Regions from separate parts of the Janthinobacterium sp. Mn2066 genome, predicted to be linked through region 2. Evidence: predicted binding sites of a transcription regulator. Region 2 holds the regulator's gene; the other holds the start of a gene.
What was found. The regulator FliA, encoded in region 2, starts transcription of late flagellar genes. The targets are predictions, from matches to a motif close to CTAAAGTTTNNNNNNNNNNNGCCGNTA.
Positions count from the first base shown of each region.

Region 1: a site for FliA is predicted at 10,228-10,254, ahead of ACL9RI_RS04875 (FlxA-like family protein). Genes of this name have one in related genera too.

Region 1 covers NZ_JBMOUF010000002.1:342,699-354,426, forward strand. The annotation lists gene ACL9RI_RS04825 (TonB-dependent receptor) at 1-1,954, shown strand, start outside; gene ACL9RI_RS04830 (alpha/beta hydrolase family esterase) at 2,146-3,249, shown strand; gene ACL9RI_RS04835 (epimerase) at 3,293-3,979, opposite strand; gene ACL9RI_RS04840 (TetR/AcrR family transcriptional regulator) at 4,162-4,734, opposite strand; gene ACL9RI_RS04845 (LysR substrate-binding domain-containing protein) at 4,813-5,733, opposite strand; gene ACL9RI_RS04850 (sulfite exporter TauE/SafE family protein) at 5,908-6,669, shown strand; gene ACL9RI_RS04855 (HAD family hydrolase) at 6,686-7,357, shown strand; gene ACL9RI_RS04860 (alpha/beta fold hydrolase) at 7,430-8,230, shown strand; gene dcd (dCTP deaminase) at 8,353-8,922, shown strand; gene ACL9RI_RS04870 (PrpF domain-containing protein) at 8,919-10,133, opposite strand; gene ACL9RI_RS04875 (FlxA-like family protein) at 10,290-10,637, shown strand; gene ACL9RI_RS04880 (sensor histidine kinase) at 10,690-11,728, shown strand, end outside.
Region 2 covers NZ_JBMOUF010000001.1:584,212-595,939, reverse strand. The annotation lists gene ACL9RI_RS02595 (flagellar hook protein FlgE) at 1-238, opposite strand, end outside; gene ACL9RI_RS02590 (flagellar hook assembly protein FlgD) at 284-982, opposite strand; gene flgC (flagellar basal body rod protein FlgC) at 997-1,398, opposite strand; gene flgB (flagellar basal body rod protein FlgB) at 1,401-1,844, opposite strand; gene flgA (flagellar basal body P-ring formation chaperone FlgA) at 2,036-2,758, shown strand; gene flgM (flagellar biosynthesis anti-sigma factor FlgM) at 2,870-3,175, shown strand; gene ACL9RI_RS02565 (flagella synthesis protein FlgN) at 3,184-3,651, shown strand; gene ACL9RI_RS02560 (hypothetical protein) at 3,671-4,474, opposite strand; gene ACL9RI_RS02555 (translation initiation factor Sui1) at 4,582-4,944, opposite strand; gene motD (flagellar motor protein MotD) at 4,985-5,776, opposite strand; gene ACL9RI_RS02545 (flagellar motor protein) at 5,782-6,528, opposite strand; gene ACL9RI_RS02540 (RNA polymerase sigma factor FliA) at 6,510-7,241, opposite strand; gene ACL9RI_RS02535 (MinD/ParA family ATP-binding protein) at 7,280-8,143, opposite strand; gene flhF (flagellar biosynthesis protein FlhF) at 8,136-9,455, opposite strand; gene flhA (flagellar biosynthesis protein FlhA) at 9,658-11,728, opposite strand, start outside.

The sequences.
Region 1 (11,728 bases), on a different contig from region 2:
GACGGGGAAAAGCCTGCTGGGCTTGTCTTCCGCCGCCATCGACGTGCCGTTTTCATTATCATCCGTTACCGTTTCCACCTTGCAGGATCAGGGCGGCACCACCTTGCTGGACTTGTTGCGCAACGTGCCCGGCGCCCAGGCGGACTTGAGTTTTAATGGCAGCCACGCCCAAGTGTTCGTACTGCGCGGTTTCCTGGCCGATAGTGGCACGGGCGCCAGCCGCATATTGCGCGATGGCGCGCGGCTGTCCAACTATCCTTTCGTGCCAGCCTTTGTCGATAGCGTGCAAGTGTTGCGCGGCCCTGGTGCGGCCGTGGCTACGCGTAGCGAGCCGGGTGGCACCGTGCAACAGCTGAGCAAGCAGCCGCTATTGCGCGACGCGGCCAGCGTCAGTGCCGGTATCGGTCTGTATGGCGCACGTGAAACATCGGCCGACATCAACCGGCTAATCTCCGCAGAGAATGCGCTGGCGGCGCGCCTGATCGTCAGCCATTCCGAAGCGTCTGAGTGGCGCGGTGTGCCGGACCGGCTCGATGGTGCCAAGCTGGTTCTGGCACAAAGCCATGGCGAGCGTTATCACTTGCGGGCCGGTGTCGAGCTGATCAACCAGCGCTATATGCCGGACGTCGGTGTACCCGGTATCGATGGGCGTCCGGCCGCGATTCCCGTTTATCGCCAGCTGGCTGAACCGTGGGACACTTCCAGCACCCGCAGCCGCGTATTCGACTTGCATGCCGACGTGGCGCTGGGCGAGGGCGCGCGCTGGTTCTTGGACGCCACCCATCTGGAGGCGGATTCCACGGTGATACGGCAATCGCTGTTCAACAAGGTGGCCGGTACAGCGGGCACTTTCAATCGCGTGGTGTCGATTGAGCCGGGCACGACGCGGCGTATCGATTCCATTGCCTCTGCACTCAGCGGCAAGCTGCAGAGTGGTGCGCTGACGCATCAATTGTATGCGGGAGTCGAATACTACAGGGAAGTACTGGCCCAGCCGACAGGCTCGGCGCCTGTCAGCAACAGCCCGCCTATCGATATCTTTCATCCCGTGTATGGCAGGGTGAGCAAACCGGCAGGCATCAATACGACCCTGACGCGGGAAAACCTGGAAAGCGCTATCGTCACTGTGCAAGACCAGCTCGACTGGCAGCGCTGGAGTGTCGTGGCTGGCGCGCAATTCATGCGGCAGCGCTTCTTTTACGGCACGACCGGCAGCCCGGTCAACGAGCAACGCTGGTCGCCCAAGCTGGCGCTGCTCGGACACTGGTCGGCGGCACAAACGGCGTATGCCAGCGTCAGTACGGGCACTTCGCCGAATCAGGCGGCCTCGGCAACTAGCCAGTCGCTGCCTTCGCGCACTTCCAGGCAATACGAGCTGGGCTGGAAATCGGCCTGGCTGGGCGGGCGCTTGCGCAGCGATGCCGCGCTGTTCTGGCTGCAACAAAACCATATGCTGGCCGACGACCCCAGTACAGTGAATCCCTACGACAAGAAGGTCACGGGGCAAGCCCGTTCGAAAGGGCTGGAATGGTCACTGGACGGGCGATTGACACGCAAGCTGTCGCTGGTGGGCGCGTATGCTTATACCAATGCACGTTTCCTGAACGGCTCTGAATTTCAGGGCAAGTTCATGCCTAATGTAGCGGCGCATACGCTCAGCCTGTTTGCGCATTACGACTGGGATGGTGTCTGGCGCAGCGGCCTGGGTGCTTACGCACAAGGGCGCCGCTACGCCGACGAGGCCAACACTACCATCTTGCCCGGCTATGCGCGCCTGGACGCCACGCAGTCGTATCTCCGTACCCTGGGCAATGGCCAGTCATTCGAGCTGCAACTGTCGCTGCGCAACCTGCTGGACAAACACTATTACGCCGCCAGTCATCTGCACGTGACGCGCAATATTTTGCCCGGAGAAACGCGTACCGTCATGTTGAGCGGCACGTATCATTTTTAAGGTAAGCAGGTGGGTATGGCAATGGTTGTGATACGCATGCTTGTGCCCAAGAGGCATCTTGCATGCTAGCAGCTGAGGCGGCCAGTGAACGGGAGAAGGGTCTTGCTGTGGCGAGTCATATTGGTATCAGCGATAGATGAAAAATTTATCTAGTGTATTTGATAATTGTATTGTTGCCTCCTGGAAAACTCTTGCATGATAAAATTTTCTTTTTGAAAACATTATTGCGGCATACAGCTCGCCCCTCAAGCCTGTGGCACCTTGGCCCGCCAATCAAAATTAAAGAGTCCCAGATGCCGCTGTATGCCCGCCTCAAGTCCGCGTTAATAGCCACCTTGTATGGCGCCAGCGATAGCGCTGCGCCAGCTGCAACTGCCGTGCCTGTGACACTGATGCGGCCGGAAGGGGCGCGTCATTATTTACTGGCGGCACCCGACCGGGTGTCATGCGGCAAACGGCCGCTGGTGATCGTGCTGCATGGCGCTGGGGCGTCGGCCAGGCAGGTAATGGGTATGGCGTTTCCGCCTTCGCCATTGTCGATGTGGCTGCGGATTGCTGAACGTGAACAAATCGTGGTGGCTGCGCCCGATGCTGGCAAGGGCGGCTGGAGCGATTGTTTTGCCAGCGCTGCGCGCGTGGCGAACAAGGATGATGTTGCGTTTGTCAGTGCCATCATGAATCAGGCCATCGCTGAAAACGATGTTGATCCTGAGCGTATTTACATCATAGGCGTGTCGCGCGGTGCGCATATGGCGTACCGTTTGGCGCTGGAAATCCCGCACAGGCTGGCGGCGTTTACGGCCATACTGGCTGGCATGCCGCCTGCAGGCCCGGCTGCAGCGCCCAAGGTGGCGCTGTCGGCGCTGATCGTAGGTTGTACAGCTGACCCCTTGATCCCTTATCACGGCGGGAAATACTGGTACACCCTGGGTTTCATGGCGGCAGTGCGCTCGATAGAGGATAGTGCTCACACCTGGCGCCAGCTGGCCGGTTTGCCCGATACACCCCAGGTTGCGGCTATCGCGCGCCGTCAGCCACAAAACAAGACGTTTGCGAGCAGTTATTTCTGGGGCGATGCGCCAGACCAGTTGCAAGTGGGCTTGCTAAAGATAGAGAACGCGGGTCATGCTGAACCGAGTATCACGCAGCGCTACCCCTATCTGATCAATCGAATGGTCGGCCGGCAAAATAACGATCTTGAGATTGCCGAGCTGGCGTGGACATTTTTCAAGGATAAACGTGCTGGCCTGGAAGTGGCACAAGCCTGCGCAAAAGAATGTCGACGTGCTGGATAAAGATTGCGTATCGCGTCACATCGACAACATCAGCTTATTAAACTCACTTCGGGTGCAAGCGCTTGGCCTGTGCGTAAATATCCGCTGGATCGAGCACTTTCACCGTCGTGCCGAATCGGCTAATGTTCAACATCGCCTGGCCCATGATTTCAGTGCTTAGCACCTTGGACGGGAAGAAGTGCCTTGCAATCGTGAGGACAGGGCCCAGCAAGTTGTAGAAGTAGCGGTAGGACGTAGTTTTCGATTGTGCGCCATGCAGTGGCTGGATGATGGCTGGACGGAAGATGTGTACTTGTTTAAATGGAAGTTTAAGTAAGGCATTTTCAGTCTTGCCGCGCACCCTGGCCCACATGGTGTTACTACGTTCTGTGCTGTCTGCGCCTGCGCCGGACACATAGATAAAAGTCGCATTCGGGCTATAGTCGCACAGGCGGCTAGCGAACTTGAGCGTGAGTTCGTAAGTGAGCTTGGCATACTGTCCTTCGCTCATCCCCGCAGCAGTGGCGCCCAGGCAAAAGAAGCAGGCGTCGATATCTTCGAGCAGCGCAGCCGGGATGTTTTCAGGATGGTCGGCAAAGTCCGGGAAAGCAGACTGTGTGAGCTTTTCATGCTCCATATTCAAAAGAGAGCGGCCGATCGTGCGCACCGATGTGACTTCCGGTGCGTGGAGGCATTCCCGCAGGGCGCCGCTACCGACCATGCCAGACGCGCCGATAATGATAACTTTCATGCTTGTTTTCCCTTTGGTGAGCTGTGATATTGCCTGGTCTGCATGCCCCGGATATCTTTAAATAAGGAGACCTTTAACTAAGGAGGCCTCGGCGATCTTGCCGTTTTCCAGACCAAAGCAAACCTTAGCCATATGATCCGCAATTATAAGTGAGCAGGCACTCATTATGATGCCAAAAAACGCTAGTCACCACCGATGGCGCGCCAGAAGGCATGGAAACCAGCGGCAATGGCGGCTTCGGGATGGTCAACGCCCCGACACACATAATCCATGGTTGATTCGGACATCACACCCAGCAATCCGGCATAAAACGACACTGGGACTTGCAGCAGCTGATGCGATTCCACAATTTCTTTCAGCAGCCCCATGACAAATGAAAACACATCCGCGCCGGCTGCTTTGCTAGCAACTGTCACCCGCTCGGACAGATTGAGTACATGCATGGCCTGGCGCTTTTCGGGATTGTCGATGCCCCATTGCACCAGGGCGTGCCAGGTGTGAAAGATCCTGTCGCGTTGCGAAGCGCCTAGCGGATAGCCAGGCATCATGGCATCGCGCAGCTCTGTCTTCAAATGCAAATAAAGTTCATTGAAAAGAACGTCTTTACTACGGAAATAAGTAAACAGTGTGCCGTCTGCAATGCCCGCTTGCCTGGCGATCAGCAGGGTCGGCGCTTCCGTACCTTGTTTTGCAATGACATGCGTCGCTGCAGACAGGATAGAGAGACGTTTTTCTTCGCTTTTAGCGCGTGCCATCGTATTGTTTTTAATGAGTGTTTACTCATTGTTGCATGGGCTGCCTATCTGCGCAACTCATCTGTGTATTTCATGTGCTTAGGAAGCTGTCCGCTCATCGGGTATCTCCGAACCTTTCTTGCGCACATATTCAAGGAACAGCCTGGCGCCTTTCGGCAGGCGGGCGCTGCCGTAGACGGCGTGGATGCTGGGGTCCAGTTCTTTCGATGACGTCAAACGGTATGCCTGGCACACCCGTTGCAGGGCGCCGGCCGCCACGGCAGGTTCCGCCAGCCAGCTGGCCAGGCGGGCGATGCCGGCGCCTTCCTGGGCAGCCTGGAAGGTAGCGATGCCGGACGTAAAGCGGAAGCGCGGCTGGACCTGGAAGCGCACATTGCGCGCGCCGGAAACGAAATGCCAGTCGCGCAGGATGCGCGGCGCCGAGTGCACGATGACATCGTGGCTGGCCAGTTCTTCCGGCTCTTGCGGCGCGCCCATGCGGGCGATGTAGTCGGGCGAGGCATACATATAGCGGCGGTAATTCCACAGCGGATAGCCGATCAGCTCGCTGGAACGGGGAAAGGCGCCGCGAATGGCAAAGTCCAGTTTTTCCTGGATCGGGTCGATCGATTTGTCCGAAAAATGGATATCGACCGAGACATTCGGATAGTCGCGTGAAAACTGCGCCAGTACTTTCGGCAGGAATCCCAGCGACAGGATTTCCGGCGCCGAGATGCGTACCCAGCCCTGCGGTGAATTGCTCAGTTCCGCCAGTTGATCTTCCGCTTCGGCCTGGGTTTCCAGCAAATGCTTGGCCGATGCGTAATACGTTTCGCCGGCCGTGGTCAGGGTGAACTGTTTTTGTGTGCGCAGGATCAGCTCGGCGCCGATCGCGTCTTCCAGGAACTGGATGGCGCGCGTGACGGCCGAGGGCGAACGCCCCAGCATGCGGGCCGCGTGGACGAAGCTGCGCTTCTCGACGACGCTGCAAAAGGCGCGGATTTCCCACATCAGTTTCATGGACATGGCAGGGCGGGGCGGATGGAAAACCGCCAGTAGAGCGCACGATACCTGTTTCGTCAAGCGCCACGCCTGATTGCGTTTTCCGCAATACGAAGTTGCATGCATAGCTGCAGCCATAAAATAATCGCGCGCCTATACTTGCGACCTTGCCACTGTTTTTTGGATCGCCGCATGCTGACCATCTCCCTCTTGTGTATGTTTGCCTTCTGTGCCGGCCTGATCGATGCCGCCGTGGGCGGTGGCGGCTTGATACAGTTGCCGGCCCTGTTCAACCTGATGCCGAACATGGCGTCGACATCCTTGCTGGGCACCAACAAGATCGCTTCGGCTTGCGGCACGGCCTTTGCCGCCCGCTCGTTTATCGGCAAGGTGCATATTCCCTGGATGCTGGTGCTGCCAGCCGTGGCTTGCGCCTTCGTCATGTCGTTCATGGGCGCGGCCGCCGTGTCCTACGTGCCGCAGCAAGTGGTGCGGCCGATGGTGCTGGCGTTGATCATCATCATGGCCATCTACACGTTTATCAAGAAGGATTTCGGCGCCACCCGCGAGCCGCGAGCTATCGGCACGCGTGAACGGATCCTGGCCATGGTGATCGGTGGCGCCATCGGCTTTTATGACGGCCTGTTCGGTCCGGGTACGGGCAGCTTCCTGATTTTCCTGTTCATCCGCGTGTTCGGGTTTGACTTCATCCTCGCTTCGGCTTGCTCCAAGCTGGTCAATATCGCCACCAACGTGGCGGCCCTGGCTTTCTTTATTCCTGCCGGCCACGTGGTCTACGCGGTGGCTGCGCCCATGGCGGTGTGCAACATTCTGGGGGCGCTGACGGGCACCTGGATCGCCGTGCGGCGGGGCGCTGCCTTCGTGCGCATCCTGTTTCTGGTGTTGCTGGTGATGTTGATCGTTAAATTGTCTTACGACATATTCTTCAAATAAGCGCCGGAAGCTAGCCATGAAAACCATCCAGGGTGTGCTGTGGGACAACGATGGCGTGCTGGTCAACACCGAACAGCTGTTTTATGAAAGTAACCGCGAATTGCTGTTGCCGTACGGCGTAGACCTGACGCCCAAGCAATTTTTTGACTGGTTCCTGGACAATAACTACGGCGCCTGGCATGTGTTGCTGGGGCAGGGTCACGATATTGCCCTGATTAATCACTTGCGGGTCGAGCGCAAGCGCCTGTTTGGCGAGCGGCTGCGCCAGGCGGGGCAACTGGCCTTGTCCGGTATCCATGGCCTGCTGCAAGCCTTGCGCCCGCATGTGGCGATGGGCGTGGTGACCAGTGCCTACGAGCAGCATTTCCAGATCAGCCATGCGGCGACCGGCTTGCTGCCGTATTTCGATTTCGTGCTGACCCGTGAAAGCTATGCGAACAGCAAGCCGGCGCCCGACGGCTACCTGCTGGGCTTGCAAAAGCTGGGGCTGGACCCGGCCCATTGCGTGGCGGTGGAAGATTCTCCCCGTGGCTTGCGCGCCGCCAACGCGGCCGGCCTGGCATGCATCGTGCTGCGCAACGCAATGAACCGCGATTATGCGTTTGACGACGCGTTTTGCGTCGTCGAGTCGATGGATGAGCTGGGTGTCGTGCTGGCTTCCTTTATTGGCCAGCCGGTCAGTAATTAGAGTCTTCCCTCAGGCTGATGTTGCCGGCACGCCATTACAATGGGCCATCACGTTCACCGATCAGCCCACACGATGACACTGCCTTCACTGCATTTTGCCCACGCCAATAGCTATCCTGCCGGCACTTATCGCAAGCTGTTCGGCTTGCTGGGCGCGCATTACGCTGTGCAGGCGCTCGATATGCATGCCCACGACCCCCGTTACCCCGTCAGCACGGGCTGGCCGGCATTGCAGCAGGAACTGATTGCCGACCTGGAACGCCGCTACAGCAGCCCCGTGATCCTGGTCGGCCATTCGCTGGGCGGTATGCTGAGCTTGATGGCGGCCAAGGCGCGGCCCGACCTGGTGCGCTGCGTGGTCTTGCTCGACTCGCCCGTGGTGTCGGGCTGGCGCGCCTTGCTGCTGCGCCTGGTGCGCCATACGGCCTTGGGCGAACGTTATTCGCCGGCCCGTTTTTCCGCTAAGCGCCGCTATCTGTGGCCCGATGCGCAAGCCACGTACGCGCACTTTGCCGCCAAGGATATGTTCGCCGCCTGGGCGCCGCAGGTGCTGGACGACTATATCGCCAGCGGCCTGGCGCCTCATCCGGACGGCGTGCAACTGCGTTTTACGCGCGAAGTGGAAACCGCCGTCTACCGCAGCTTGCCGCATCATATCGGCAGCCTGGTCCAAGGTGATTTTCCCGTGCCGATCGGCTTTATCGGCGGCACGGAATCGGTGGAAAGCCGGCAGGCGGGCCTGGACGCCACGCGCAAGCTGGTGGGGCCGTTTTTTCGCCAGTTGCCGGGCGGGCATTTGTTTCCCATGGAAACCCCCGAACTGGCGGCGCAAGCCGTGCATGAGATGATCACGGCCCTGTTGGCAGAGCACTAGCAAGGAATTTCAGGGGAAGGGGGCCAAAAACGCCGGCTTTTCGCGTAAAATCCTGCCATTCGGGCCGCGCCTGTACTGGCTGCGCCGCCCAGCCACCGATATTCTAGAAAGAAACCCCTGCGATGACGATTAAAAGCGATAAATGGATACGCCGCATGGCGGAACAAACGGGCATGATCGAGCCGTTCGAGCCGGGCCAGGTCAAACAGCGCGACGGTAACCGCATCGTTTCTTACGGCACGTCCAGCTATGGCTACGATATCCGCTGCGCCGACGAATTCAAGCTGTTTACCAACATCAATACCACCATCGTCGATCCCAAGGATTTTGACGCCAATAACTTCGTCGATGTCTCGGGCAAGGGTTATTGCATCATTCCGCCGAACTCGTTCGCGCTGGCCCGCACCGTCGAGTATTTCCGCATTCCGCGCAATGTGCTGACGATTTGCCTGGGCAAGAGCACCTATGCGCGCTGCGGCATCATCGTCAACGTGACGCCGTTCGAACCGGAATGGGAAGGTTATGTCACCCTGGAGTTTTCCAACACCACCCCGTTGCCAGCGAAGATCTACGCCAACGAAGGCGTGGCGCAAGTGCTGTTCTTCGAATCCGACGAAGTGTGCGAAACCTCGTACAAGGACCGTGGCGGCAAGTACCAGGGCCAGGTCGGCGTCACCTTGCCTAAAACCTAATTCAGCTCCCTGAACCAGGCTTGCAATTGCTGCGAGGCCTGGTACAGCGGCACATGGCCGCGCAGCAAGATTTGCGTGCTGCGCCGGTAAGCTGCGCTCAGTATCCCGATCTGGCCGTCCACCTGGCGCGCGACGATGGTCGTATCCAGGATGCCGGCAGGATTTTCTATTCCCACCTGGAACTCCCCATATTCCCCAGTCACTGGCGCAACTTGCCGGGCGATCGCGTGCGCCACCGTGCCCGGGATCAGTGTCGCGGCCGCCAGGCAACAGCCGCCCGAGACGGCCAGCGAGGCATGGCCCGTTTGCGGCGTAAAGTAGCGCGCGGCCAGGTTGCCACCCGCCTGCGCGGGGCCGATAATGCAGAACTTGGGGATGGTTTCGCTGCGCGCCAGCTCGTCTTGGGTCATCAGGGCGCCATCGCGGCGCCGCAAGCCCATGCGTAAACCTGTGGCGATCCAGACCGAGCGGATGGCTGCCATGAAAGCCGCGTCCGCTTCCAGTTCCCGTATCGGTTCCTGCGCCGTCTTGCCGAACTGGGCCGCGTCGGCAATCACCATCGGCACGGCCACGTCCACGCAAGAGACCGTATAAGCGCCGATCACATCCTGCACTGAGCCGGTCGGCAGCAGCTTGCCCGTTTTCGCCCCCACCGGGTCGTGCAGGAACAGGTCGACGGCGGGAAATGCGCCGTGCACGCCGGGAATGGCTGCCGTGGCATAGCCACTATCGGCCAGCTGCGTCATGCGCGAGGTGGTGATCACGCCCGTATTCGTGTTGCGGATGGACACTTCCTGCGGGCCGAAGCTTTCAGATGCCAGCAAGCCCGTGTCGATGCCCCATAGTTGCAGGGCCGACGACATATTGCCGCAATTGACGCTCCAGTCGATATGACCATGTTCGCTGGCCAGTTGCGCCAGGGTACTGACCAGCCGTGCTTGCCCCGCATGTTGTTCCACATCGGCAATAAATACCTTGTTGCTGGTGGCGGGACCCCGGCCCAGGCCCGTGATTTGCCGGTTGCCCGGCTGCGCCCCCGTTTGCGGCACGCCCATCAGGTGGCGCAGCAATTCCTCGCGCAAGTCCTGCTGCGGCGGCAGATACGCTTCCCACAGCACCAGTCCGGTGGACGTACCGCCGCGCATATGGTGGACGGGAAACTCGATTTGGCCTGCATGGAGGCGGGGGTGGAAGTCTGGCAGGGCGGGCATGATGGGAGCGTTGGCAAGAGCAAGCTCCAGTGTGCCAGCTTTCTTGCCATATCACTAGCCGACGCCGTCTTTACCTGGCTTTACACGTTGGCCCATTCATTTGCCGCCGCCCTGGCCGATAAATAAAGGGGCCAGTCAGTGGCATCAGGAGGGTATATGGTTTCAGCAATCTCATCATCAGGCGGCGCCAGCGGCGTCGTCAGCAGCGGTACGGGCAGTAGCAATAGTTCACAAATTGCCACACTGCAAAGGCAAATGACTGCCGTGCAAAAGCAGCTGGACGATACGCAAAAGGGCCAGCAGACGGACGCCACGCAAAAGCTGCAGCAGCAGCTGGCCGACCAGATCGCTGCCTTGCAGGCGCAGATTGCCCAATTGCAGGCTGCCGCCGCGCAACAAACGGCCCAGCAGACGACGCCGCCGCCCGACGGCGCCGACACCAGCACCAGCCAGGTCCGCTCGGTATCGTCTACCCTGGGTAGCGTGATCGATACTTACGCCTGAGAGTGCCGGATTTTTGCTCGCCAGCAAGGCTTGTGGCCGGTACACTAGGGGCATGACAAGAAAAGCAAGTTTGATGCTGGGCTGGCGATCCCTGTGGGAGCTGCGCCCGCAACATGAAGTCTCGACCATTACGCGCCTGCTGGGCGCATCCGTGCTTGCGGTCGCCCTGGCACTGGGTCTGATGAGTTTCGTCGCCATTTTTGGCCGGGTGGAGCGCCCCGGCTGGTGGTGGGCGTCGCTGTTGCCCAATATCGGCATCTGCCTGTGCATCGTCTGGACACTGTTCGGTGTACTGCGTGTTGCCGAGCGCTACCTGCCCGAACCGCTGCTGCAGCGCATGTCGCAGGTGCGCGATATCCGCGCCGGCATGATGCTGGGCGGATTGTCCCTGACAGGCATCATCCTGGGCATGACGGTCGGCTTTACCATCGTGCCCATGCTGCTAGATTTCAAGCTGTGGGGCATGTTTATTTCCCTGCCTGCCGCGCTGACCAAATTTGCGGTGTTTATTTTGTTGCTGATGGCTGCCAACTGGGCCTGGTGGCGCTCGCGGCTGCGCCAGCAGCAATTGCAGAATCAGGTGACGCAGGCGCAACTGCGCCTGTTGCAGGGCCAGATCGAACCCCACCTCCTGTTTAATACCCTGGCCAATATTCAAAGCCTGATGGATGTCGAACCGGCACGGGCGAAACGGATGCTGGAGACGTTTTCCGGCTACCTGCGCGCCAGCCTGGGCCAGTTGCGCCAGGGCGACAGCAGCCTGGAAGCGGAACTCGAGATGGCAGGCAATTATCTGTCCCTGCAGCAGATACGCATGGAGCAGCGCTTGCGTTTTAGCATCACTGCCAGCGAAGAAGCGCGGCTGGCCCAGATGCCGACGCTGATGCTGCAGCCGCTGGTGGAAAATGCCATCGAACATGGACTGGCGCCCAAGCTCGATGGCGGCAGCATACTTGTCCATGCAGCGGTGAGTGAAGGGCGGTTGCTGGTGCGCATCCTTGATGATGGTGTCGGTCTGGCGGCGCCCCGCAAACGCCTGCGCCCGGGCAATGGCATGGCGCTGGCCAATCTGCGTTCGCGCCTGCTGGCAC
Region 2 (11,728 bases):
GTGGATTGGTGGAGTTTTCGATGTTACCCTGCGTAAATTGCTGGGCAATTTGCGACACCGATACACCGATACCCGCCTGGTTGCCCGCCACGCCATACAGCGAGTTGGCATAAATGTCGGCGAACTGTGCCTGCGACTGCTTGAAACCCACGGTGGACGAGTTGGCGATATTGTTGCCGATGACATCCAGCGATTTGGCGGCGCCGTTCAAGCCGCTCAGGCCTTGTTGGAAAGACATTGTATTCTCCTGGTAGGAATAAGGTAGTAAGGCCGGGGAACCGGCTTACAGAATCTGCTTCACGTCTGCCATCGTGATACTGCCCACGCCCGGCACATTCAATTTCACGCCACTGGCGCCCGTCGACACACTGGCCACCGAACCGAACATCAGCGCGGTAGCGTCTTTCAACTCGACGCCGCCGCGCGTGGCCACCACCTTGAAGGTGTAGGCGCCATCGGGCAGCACCACCGGCTTGCCATCCTTGTCGAGATCGCCGGTGGTGCCGTTCCAGCCCAGCGGCAGGGTGCCCGGATCCTGCGCCCCCAGGTCGATGGAATGGACGAGCTTGCCGGACTTGTCGTAAATGTCCACCTGCACCTTGTCGGCCGCCGTCGCCAGGTCCACGCCCAGCAGGGCGGCGCTCTTGCTCAGGTTGATATCCTTACCCGCCGTCAACACGCCGTGACCGATGATGTTGGCTGCCTGCATCGATTCGGCTTGCTGGTAACTCGATTTCAGGCTGTCGAGGGTCGTGTTGAGGTTGTTGATGCCCGTCACCGTCGACAGCTGGGCCAGCTGGCTGGTCAGCTGTGCATTGTCGAGCGGGTTCATCGGATCCTGGTTTTGCAGCTGGGTCACCAGCAAGGTCAGGAACTTGTTGGTCTGCGCCTCGACGCTATTCGGATCGGCCGTGCTCTTCTTCGGATTCATCGTCGCCATCAAGTCATTCGAGATGGAGGTATTGGTATCTACGGTAGCCATGGTTTTGATGAGCCTTATTGGCCTAAAGTGAGGGTTTTCAGGAGCAGCGACTTGGCCGCGTTCATGGTTTCCACGTTCGTCTGGTACGAGCGCGAAGCCGACAGCATGTTGACCATTTCATCGACGGTATTCACGTTGGGCATGGTGACATAGCCCTTGTCGTCGGCCAGCGGGTTTTTCGGGTCATACACCAGCTTCATCGGCGACGGATCGTCGATCACCTTTTGCACCTTGACGGCAGTGGCGCCATTGGCCATCGGCACGGCTTCGAACACCACCTGCTTGGCGCGGTAGGCTTCGCCACTGGCGCTGGTGGCGCTGTCGGCATTGGCCAGGTTGCTGGCCACCGTGTTGAGCCGCTGCGCCTGGGCGCTCATGGCCGAACCGGAAACATTAAAAATATTAAATAGCGACATGATTATTGTCCTCCCTGGATCGCCGTCAGCATGCCCTTGATCTGGCCATTGAGCAGGGTGATGGCGGTTTCATAACGGATGGCGTTGTCGGCAAAGGCGTTACGCTCCAGGTCCATATCGACCGTATTGCCATCGACGGCGCCCTGCGCCGGCGTGCGGTACAGCAGCGGCGTGCCATCGGGCAAGCTGCCGGCCGCCTTGCTGCCGGCGGCGCCCTCGACGCCCTTGCCCGCCATATGCTGGGGCGAGGTGGCCTTCAGTGCGGGCGCCGCGCCGCCGGCCTTGGCCAGCGCGCCTTTCAGGGCACTGGCGAAATCGACATCGCGCGCCTTGTAGTTGGGCGTATCGGCATTGGCGATATTCGAAGCGAGCACTTCCTGGCGCGTCGAACGCAAGCTCAGCGCCGTCTCATTGAAGCGCATGTAATCGTCGAGTTTACCTATCATTTCAGGCTCCGGAAAAAGTCGCCACTGGCGCCCGGTTTGGCGGATGAATGGCGTTTTAGTGATGACAGGAAAGATAGTACGGCGGCGGCCTTGCCAGCCATCGCCGGATCAGACCGCACTTTTACCCCTTAATCCTCGCTTCGACCGGGCGCGCGCGGTCTATCATGGCACCATTCCAGAGGCCTATCACCATGAAAAAACCGCTCTCCTCCGCTCGCTCCCTCTTGCTGCCGCTGGCTTGGCTGGCATTGCTGGCGCCACTGGCACAGGCGCAGAACGCGGCTGCCGGACGCCAGTCGCCGGAAACGCTGCGGCAAAGCGTGGAACAGTTCCTGCTGGTGCAAAGCAATGGCTTGCCAGGCAAGGTCAGCGTCACCGTCGGCGCCGTCGATCCGCGCCTGAACCTGGCGCCCTGCCCTGCGCCGCAAGCGTTCATGGCGCCCGGCGCGCGCGCCTGGGGCAAGACCACGGTGGGCGTGCGCTGCACCCAGCCCGCCAACTGGACTATTTATGTGCAAGCCAATGTGGCGGTGGTCGGCGACTACATCGCCAGCGCCGCGCCACTGGCGCAAGGACAAACCATCGACGCTACCCAGCTGGTGACCATGCAGGGCGACCTGGCCGCGTTGCCAGCGGGCATAGCCACCGACATGGCGCAGGTGGTCGGCGCCAGCGCCAATGTCTCCTTGCCACCCGGCACGCCGATGCGCCTGGACACCTTGCGCCGCAAACCGGTGGTCATCCAGGGCCAGCTGGTGCGGGTGGTGTCGAGCGGCAATGGTTTCCAAGTGGCATCAGAAGGGCGCGCCATCGGCAATGCCGGCGACGGCCAGGTGGTGCAGGTACGCACCCAAAGCGGCCAGCAAATCAGCGGCGTGGCGCGCGCGGGCGGCATGGTGGAGGTGGCCTTTTAAAGCGGGCTGGACAGCGATATTGTCGTCTGGGGCACTAAAGTTTCAAGAGACGGTGCCGATAAAGAGACATATCCCGGAGTTTTTTGACTTCGACCAGACGAGGATCATGTTGTGAAAATCACCGAAACCATCAAGAGCAATCCCGCTTTGCCGGTCGCGCCGACCAATACCTCGGGCGCCCGCAATGCCGAGAAAGCACAAGCAACACCGACGACGTCGGATAATGTACGCCTGTCCTCGCAAGGACAGGCATTAGCGGCCAGTGCAACTGCCGGCAGCGGCGGCGTGTTCGACACGAAAAAAGTGGAACGCATCAAGCTCGCCATCGCCGACGGCCAGTTCCAGGTCAATTCTGAAAAAGTGGCAGACGGTCTCCTGGATACAGTCAAGGACTTGCTGCACTCACGAAATAGATAGGTTTCCCCATGCAATCAGTGACTCCGTTTTCCAGTCTGCGCGACGAACAAGAGCGTATGACCGCATTGCTGGCATTGATGAAACAAGAACAGCTGCATCTGGTTGCAGCTGAAATCGATGCCATCACGGAGATCACGACCCGCAAGACGGTGCTGGTCGGGCAATTGAGCCAGCTGGCGGCGCAGCGCCACCAGGCGCTGGCGGCAGCCGGCTTTGCCGCCGCCGAAGAAGGCATGGATGGCTGGCTGGCCCAGGCCGGCAACCCGGAAGCGGCAGCATTATGGACAGAATTGCTGAGCACCACGCGGGCAGCCAAGGAACAAAATCGCTTGAACAGCCTGCTGGTCAACAAGCACATGCTGCACACCCAGGGCGCGCTGAACGCCGTACGCCCACCCGCCCAAAGCGGCAACTTCTACGGCCCCAGCGGCCAGGCTACCAGCAATACCGTCAGCCGCCGGGTCGTTATCGGCTAAAGCCGGGACCCAGCACAGCTCAGCTGTGCGCAGCACGCCCCGTGTGCTGGCGGAATTTCGCGGCAATACCATTTCCCTTGGCCAACGCCGCTGCCTGCTGTTCCGGCGTCAGCGCATCGCGCAAGGACTGCCAATACTGATCCGCATAAGGATTGACGCCGCCTGGCCCCAGGATATCGTCATGCACCAGGCGCAGGGCCGACACATAACCATAGGCCAATAGCGGATCTTTCGGCACGATATCACCACCGCGCAGATATTCCTTCATCAAGGTAGTCGCGCCGATAATCTCGCCATCGTCGGCCCGTTCCGTCAGTTGCGCGATGGCCTGGCGTTTCCACTCAAGCACCAGTGGGTCATTGGGGCGGTCACGCAAGGCATTGGGGTCGCCAAACGGCCCCGCCTCAAGAAAACTGCTGGTGGCGCCGTACGCACCTCCCTTGACGGCGGCGGCCAGGAAGTCGAGGCGGGAATTTTTCTGGCTCTGTGTCATGCCACCGCACAACTTTGCTTCGGCCGCCGTTTCCCCTGCCGTCAATTCGCTGCCCCGCGCAAATTCCACTGAAGGCAAGTGCCCCTCTGCATTGAAGTAAATGCAATCATCGAGCAGATGGTAGGCCGCATCCGCATCGTCGGGATTGCCGCTGGCGGCCAGGCGTTCCAGCTGCGCGCCCAGGCTCGGGGCGGCAGGCGCCACGGCCGATGCGGAAGCGGCATCGGCGCCCGGATTGAAATAGGAAGACAGGCTGCGTCGGACTTTCGATACCTGCAGCGCCGCCGGTGCGCCATCGCCTGGTCCAGGAGCATAGGTGTAGACCAACATCAATACTGCAGCAGAGACAACAAGGACAACGGTGGTTTTGGCTGGCATGACAAAGTGGCTAAATGATGACAACCACAAGTTAGCACAGCCGCATGCCAAAAAGATACTTAGCCGCCCGCTTTTTTCGCTTTGTGTCCTGCAAGTAACAGCGCCGCCATGATGGCATCCACATGGTCGCCCTGCACTTCGATCACGCCCTCCTTGACCGTGCCGCCCGAACCGCACTGGCTGCGCAATTGCTTGCCCAGCAAGGCCAGCGCGACGGCGTCCAGCGCCAGGCCTTTTACCACGGTGACGCTCTTGCCGCCACGACCCTTGGTCTGGCGCGACACGCGCACCTGGCCATCGCCGGCAGGCGCAGCCTTGGCGTTGGCCTTGCATATACATTGCCCCACCGGCTGGCGGCAGGCTGGGCACATGCGGCCCGTTTCGGTGGAATACACAAGACCGCCCAGGGAACTGCTTTTCATGATGAAGATAAAGTAAAAGAAAGGCCGCGATTGTAGCAAGCTAGCGGGGCGCCGGTGCAGGTACAGGCGCAGCCGGCGGCGTCGGCACTTCCGTCACGGTTTCGGGAATGCCGGACAAGATCGTCACGGCAACCCGGCGGTTGCGGGCGCGCCCTTCCGGCGTGTCGTTCGGCGCCACGGGGATATTGTCGGCGTGGCCGACGGCCGTCAGGCGCGACGCCTGCACGCCGCTGGCGATAAACAGCCGCACCACGGCGCTCGAGCGCGCGGCCGACAATTCCCAGTTCGAGGCGAAATTCGAATTGCTGATCGGCTGGATATCGGTGTGGCCCTCCACCTGCACGTCGTGACTATCGTCCTTCAGCAGCACGGCCACGGCGCGCAGGGCCTGGTCGGACTCCGGCGTCAGCGCGGCGGCGCCCGGGTCGAACAGCACGCTGGCATTGATTTCCACGCTGACGCCGCGGCTGGTCTGCGTCACGCGCACCTTGCCTTCCTTGACCAGCGGCGCCAGGGTCGAGGTCAGGTCCTGCGCCAGGCGCGTCATGTGCTCGCGTTCGCGGCGGATCGCTTCGGCGCGGCGTTTCAGGGCCGGGTTGGGCAAGGCGACCGCTTGCGGCGCTTCCATGATCAGCGGCGGCGCGCCTTTATTCAGCCCGAAGGCCTCGCCGATGGCGTCTGAAAACACGCGGTATTTGCCCTCGTTGACCAAGGAGAGCGCGTACATGACGACAAAGAAGGCGAACAGCAGGGTAATGAAGTCGGCATAGGAAATCAGCCAGCGGTCCTGGTTGTCCGGCTCTTCGTCATACTTCCTGCGCGCGCGCCGCATCATGGTCAGTGCTCGTGCAGCAGGCTCGATACGCGCTCTTCGATGATGCGCGTATGGTCGCCGGTGGCGATGTCGTAGAACACGGCGGCCGTCACTTCATACTGGGTCACGCGGCGCGTGACGATGGCCTTCAGTTTATTAGCGACCGGCAGGAACAGCAGATTGGCCAGGCCCACGCCATAAATGGTGGACACAAACGCCACCGCGATGCCGCCGCCGAGCTTGCTCGGGTCGGTCAGGTTTTCCATCACGTGGATCAGGCCCAGCACGGCGCCCAGGATGCCGATGGTGGGCGAATAGCCGGCCGCCGATTCCCACACCTTGACGGCCTGGCGCTCGGCCAGTTCATAGGCGGTGATTTCCACGTCGAGCAGCTGGCGCAGCTTGTCGGGCGCGATGCCGTCGACGATCATGCGCAAGCCCTTGGCGTTAAAACGGTCGGCCGTGTTTTCCATCAGGCGCTCCAGCGCCAGCGGACCGTCGCGGCGCGCCGTCAGGCTCCACAGGCCGATGTCGCGCGACAGCGCGGCGCGCGTGTCGGCCGGCGGCTTGAACACCCAGCGCAGCATTTCCAGGCCACGCACGAAGGTGCGCAGCCGCGTCTGCAGCAGCACGGCGCCGAAGGTGCCGATCACCACGATGGCAAACGCGGCCGGCTGCAGCAGCGAGGCCATCTTGCCGCCTTCGAGCGCCTGGCCGACCAGGAGGCCGGCGACGGCCAGCAGCAGCCCGATTACGCTGGACCAGTCCACGCCTGCTCCCGTAAGGTTGCGCGCAGGCGCGCGACGGCCTGGGTATGCAGCTGCGAGACGCGCGATTCCGATACGCCCATCACCGCGCCGATCTCCTTCAGGTTCAGCTCTTCTTCGTAGTACAGGCCCATGAGTATTTTCTCGCGTGGCGGCAGCGCGTCGATGGCGTCGATCACGGACTGCCGGAAATCGGTATCGAGCAGGGAGCGCAAGGGGTCGCTGTCCTCGTCCACGCAATGGCGGTCGAGGAAGCTGTCATTGCCGTCCGGGTCATGAAAGTCTTCGTAGTACACCAGTTGGTGGCCGCCGCCCTCGCCCAGCATTTCCTGGTAATCGGCCAGGGGCATTTTCAACAGCTTGGCCACTTCCGACTCGGTCGGCGGATGGCCCAGGCGCTGCTGCAGGATGCTCATCGCCTCTTCGATCTTGCGCATGTTCTGGCGCATGCTGCGCGGCAGCCAGTCGCTGGTGCGCAGCTCGTCGAGCATGGCGCCGCGGATGCGCAGCACGGCATAGGTCTCGAACTGCGCGCCATGGGTTTCTTCGTAGCGGGTGATCGCATCGAGCAAGCCGATCATGCCCGCCTGGATCAGGTCGTCGACCTCGACCGATGGAGGCAGCTTGGCCTTCATATGGTGCGCCAGACGCTTCACCAGCGGAATATGTTCCGTTAGCAGATAGTCTTTGTTCGATTTCCCTTTGACCGTGTACATAGGCTGCTTATTGTTCTATATATGTGCTGCTAATCGATTCAGGCGCTGAAATGGTGTGCACTCCCCGTCTGATACAAAGTGGAGCCCAGCACCGGCGCCGCCGAACGGGCCAGCCGTTCCGCCAGGGCGCGAAACGCCACCGACGCGCCAGCCAGCGGAAATGCATCGATCACGCTGCGGCCCAGGCGCGCCGCGCGATGCAGGTATTCATCGGCTGGCACCGAGCCCATCGATGTCAGTTTCACGGCCAGGTAGCGGTTCGCCGCCTGCGCCATATTATCGTATACCACCTTTGCCTCGGGTTCGGAAGCACCCGTCACCAGGATGCCGAAGGGACGGCGTCCCAGTTCCTGGCTCAAACGCTTGATCAGGCTGTACGCTGCCGTGATCGAGGCGGCGCTGCCCGACACCTGCACCACGATGTCGGAAGTGGCCATCAGCGGCACGGGAAAGCAGGCGCCGCTCTCGCCGACCACGCCATCGACCAGCACGATGCCGGTCTGGCGCGCCATCACTTCGAAGGTCTTGGCCAGCCGGCGCGATTCGTCATTGGTGGCAAAGTCGGGGCTATCCATCTGATAGTTGCGCGCCCCCAGGGTGGCCACGCCAAAACCCTGCGGTACAGCATGGATCACCTGGTTCAGGCCGCACTGCTGGCGCGCCACGTCGAGCAGGCTGGCGCCATGCGCCAGGCCCAGCCGCGCCGCCACGCCTTCGCTGCTGCCGCTGGCGTCCAGCAGCAGCACTTCATTGCCCGTATAAGCGAGCGACGCGCCCAGGTTGATCAGCATGGCGCCCTTGTCATCCTGCGGCGTGGCCGACAACACCGTCAGCACGCGCGGCTGCGGGCCGCCCAGCATGCGGCGCAAGCCTTCGGCCTGGTCGAAATCAAAATTAGCCAAGGTGTCCCCCGCGCGCCTCATGGTTGCGGGCCACCGCCTGCGCCATCAGCAGCGGCAGTTCGGCGTCGGAAAACTGGGTGGCCGCCGCATCGCGCTTGAGTTTAAACGCGCGGTCGACCAGGTAGCCACGGTCGCCCAGGTGCAGGTCTTCCGGCACCCGCTGGCCATTCGAGACATAAAACAGGTTGAGTTTCTGGCGGATCACCACGTCGAGCACGTTACCGATCGAGGCGGCTTCATCGAGCTTGGTCATGATGCAGCCGGCCAGGCCGCTGCCTTGATAGGCGCGCACCACTTCGTTCAGGGTTTCCTGGGTGGCGGTGGCGTTCAGGCACAGCAGGCGCTTGACGTCGGCGCCGGCGCCCGACAGCATGGCCACCTGTTCGGTCACCATCTGGTCGCGCTGGCTCACGCCCACCGTATCGATCAGCACCGTATGCTTGTTCTTCAATTCTTTCAGGGCGATGCGCAAGTCGGCTTCATCTTTCACCGAATGCACCATCACGCCGAGGATCTTGCCGTAGATGCGCAATTGCTCATGGGCGCCGATACGATAGGCGTCGGTGGTGATCAGGGCCAGCTTTTCAGGGCCGTGGCGCATCACGCAGCGGGCCGCCAGTTTGGCCGTGCTGGTGGTCTTGCCGACACCGGTCGGGCCGACCAGGGCAAACACGCCGCCCTGCTCCAGCATGGCGTCTTCATTGGCCATGGTGTTCAGGTTGCGGTTCAATACCGTCTTGATCCAGCGCATGCTTTGCGCGCCATCGAGGCCGGCCGGCAGTTTGTCGATCAGGTAGCGCGCCAGGCTGGCCGAAAAACCGGCCGCCAGCATTTCGCGCAGCACCACGGCCTTTTGCGGCTGGCGCTGCTGCGTGGAACCCCAGGAGATTTCTGCCAGCTGGGTTTCCATCATGCCGCGCATGGCGCGGATTTCATTCATCATGCCGCTCATCTCGGCGGCGGCGTTTTCCTTGACGTGCGCCAAAGCGCTGGCCATCATCTGCTGCATGCGGGCCATGTCCATCGTCTCGCTGGCCGGTGCGTGGCGCGGCGCATGATGGCTTGGGCTGGCACTGGCAGCCGGACGCTGCGGTGCAGGAAACTGGGTATGCAACTGGGGACGCGGCTGGGCCATTTCCGAGGCGGCCGGCGGCGAGGCCAGCGAAGCGGCGTCGTCATTGGCCAGCGCGAGAATTTCCACCACGCCATCGCCCTGGCGGTTCGACAGGATCACGGCATCCGGGCCCAGCGCTTCGCGCACGCGGCGCAAGGCATCGCGCGAGGTCGCGGCGGTAAATTTTTTCACATTCATGGCCGGCCTCCCATCATCTGGGTTACACGCGCTGAACTGGACTGTATGGCCATCATCGACTCCTGTTGCTTGAGTGCAGTCTTCAATATGAGACACGGATCACTCGGACAGTATCGATTATTGTCGATCTCAGGGGAAGATGATCGAAGGAAAAGGATGGGAAAGTGCCCGTTATTCAGTTGCCGAAGGGGAAATTGAACAATTATTGGGCACCCACCAGGTTGGTGACGCGAATCGTCTTGGTTTCCGGTACTTCGGCATGCGACAGCACTTTCAGTTGCGGCAGGGCGCGGCGCAGGAAGCGCGACAGCAGGGCGCGCAGGGGCGCCGGCACCAGCAATACGGGCGTCAGTCCCATCGCTTCCTGCTGCTGGGCTGCCAGCCCAGCTTGTTGCGCGATGGTGTCGGCCAGGCCGGGCTCGATGCCCGTCCCATCGCCGCCATTGCCCATGGCTTGCATCAGCAGGCGCTCCAGGCGATTGTCCAGGGTCATCACGGACAACTCGGCCGCGCCAGGGAACAATTGCTGCACGATCGCGCGGCCCAGCGCCACCCGCACCAGCGCCGTCAAGTCGTTCGGGTCTTGCGTATGCACGGTGTGCTCGGCCAGGGATTCGATGATGGTGCGCATGTCGCGGATATGCACGCCTTCCATCAGCAGGTTCTGCAGCACTTTTTGCAGGGTCGACAGCGACAGCATCTTCGGCACCAGGTCTTCCACCAGGCGCGGCGACTCCTTGCCCAGGTGATCGAGCAGGGACTGCACTTCCGCGCGGCCCAGCAATTCGGAGGCATGCGAGGTGATCAGGTGATTCAGGTGCGTGGCGACCACCGTGCCCGCATCGACCACCGTATAGCCCATCGATTGCGCCTGGTCGCGCAAACCCGCTTCGATCCAGGTAGCCGGCAAGCCGAAGGCCGGGTCGTTGGTGGCAATGCCGGGCAAGGTGCCGCTGGCCATGCCGGGGTTGATCGCCAGGAACTGGCCGTTATAGGCTTCGCCGACGCCCACTTCCACGCCCTTGAGCGTGATGCGGTAAGCCGATGGCTTCAATTCCAGGTTGTCGCGGATATGCACGGGCGGCGCCAGGAAACCCACTTCCTGGGCGAATTTCTTGCGGATGCCCTTGATGCGCTTGAGCAATTCACCGCCTTGCGTTTTATCCACCAGCGGGATCAAACGGTAGCCCACTTCCAGGCCCAGCGTATCGACAGGCATGATGTCTTGCCAGCTGGCTTCTTCCTGCTCGGGCGCCACGGTGGCTTGCGGCACCTCGGCCGGTTTTTCGGCATCGGATTTTTTCTTCGCCGCCGCCTTGGTAATCAGGTAGGCGGAACCGCCCAGCAAGCCCGCCAGCAACAGAAAGACCAGGTTGGGCATGCCGGGTATCAAGCCCATGCCGCCGATAATGCCGGCCGTGATGTACAGCACTTGCGGCTTGGCAAACAATTGACCTACCAGCTGGGCGCCAATATCTTGCTCACTGGCTACGCGCGAGACGACGATACCAGCCGCCGTGGAGATGATCAGCGAAGGAATCTGCGCCACCAGGCCGTCACCGATGGCCAGCAGGGTGTAGTTCTTCAATGCATCGGCAAAGCCCATGTCGTGCTGCACCAGGCCGACGATCAGGCCGCCGACGATGTTGATCACGGTAATCATGATGCCGGCGATGGCATCGCCGCGCACATATTTACTGGCGCCGTCCATGGCGCCATAGAATTCGGCTTCCTGCGCCACTTCCGTGCGGCGGCGGCGCGCCTCGTCTTCACCGATCAGGCCGGCATTCAGGTCGGCGTCGATCGCCATCTGCTTACCGGGCATGGCATCCAGCGCGAAGCGGGCGCCCACCTCGGCGATACGGCCTGCACCCTTGGTGACCACGGTAAAGTTGATGATGGTCAAGATAATAAACACGACGATACCGACCGTGTAGTTACCGCCGATCAAGAAGTGACCGAAAGCCTCGATCACCTTGCCGGCCGCATCGGCGCCCGTATGGCCCTCCGTCAGCACCACGCGGGTGGAAGCCACGTTCAGCGACAGCCGCAGCATGGTCGACACCAGCAAAATCGTCGGGAAAGCCATGAAATCGAGCGGCTTGACGGTGTACAGCGCCGTCAGCAGCACGATGATGGACAGGGCAATATTAAAGCTGAAGAAAATGTCGAGGATAAAGGCCGGCAGCGGCAGCACCATCATCGCCAGCAGCATGATGATGATGACAGGCGCGGCGATGCCCTTGCTGGCACTGCCCTTCAATCCGCTCAGC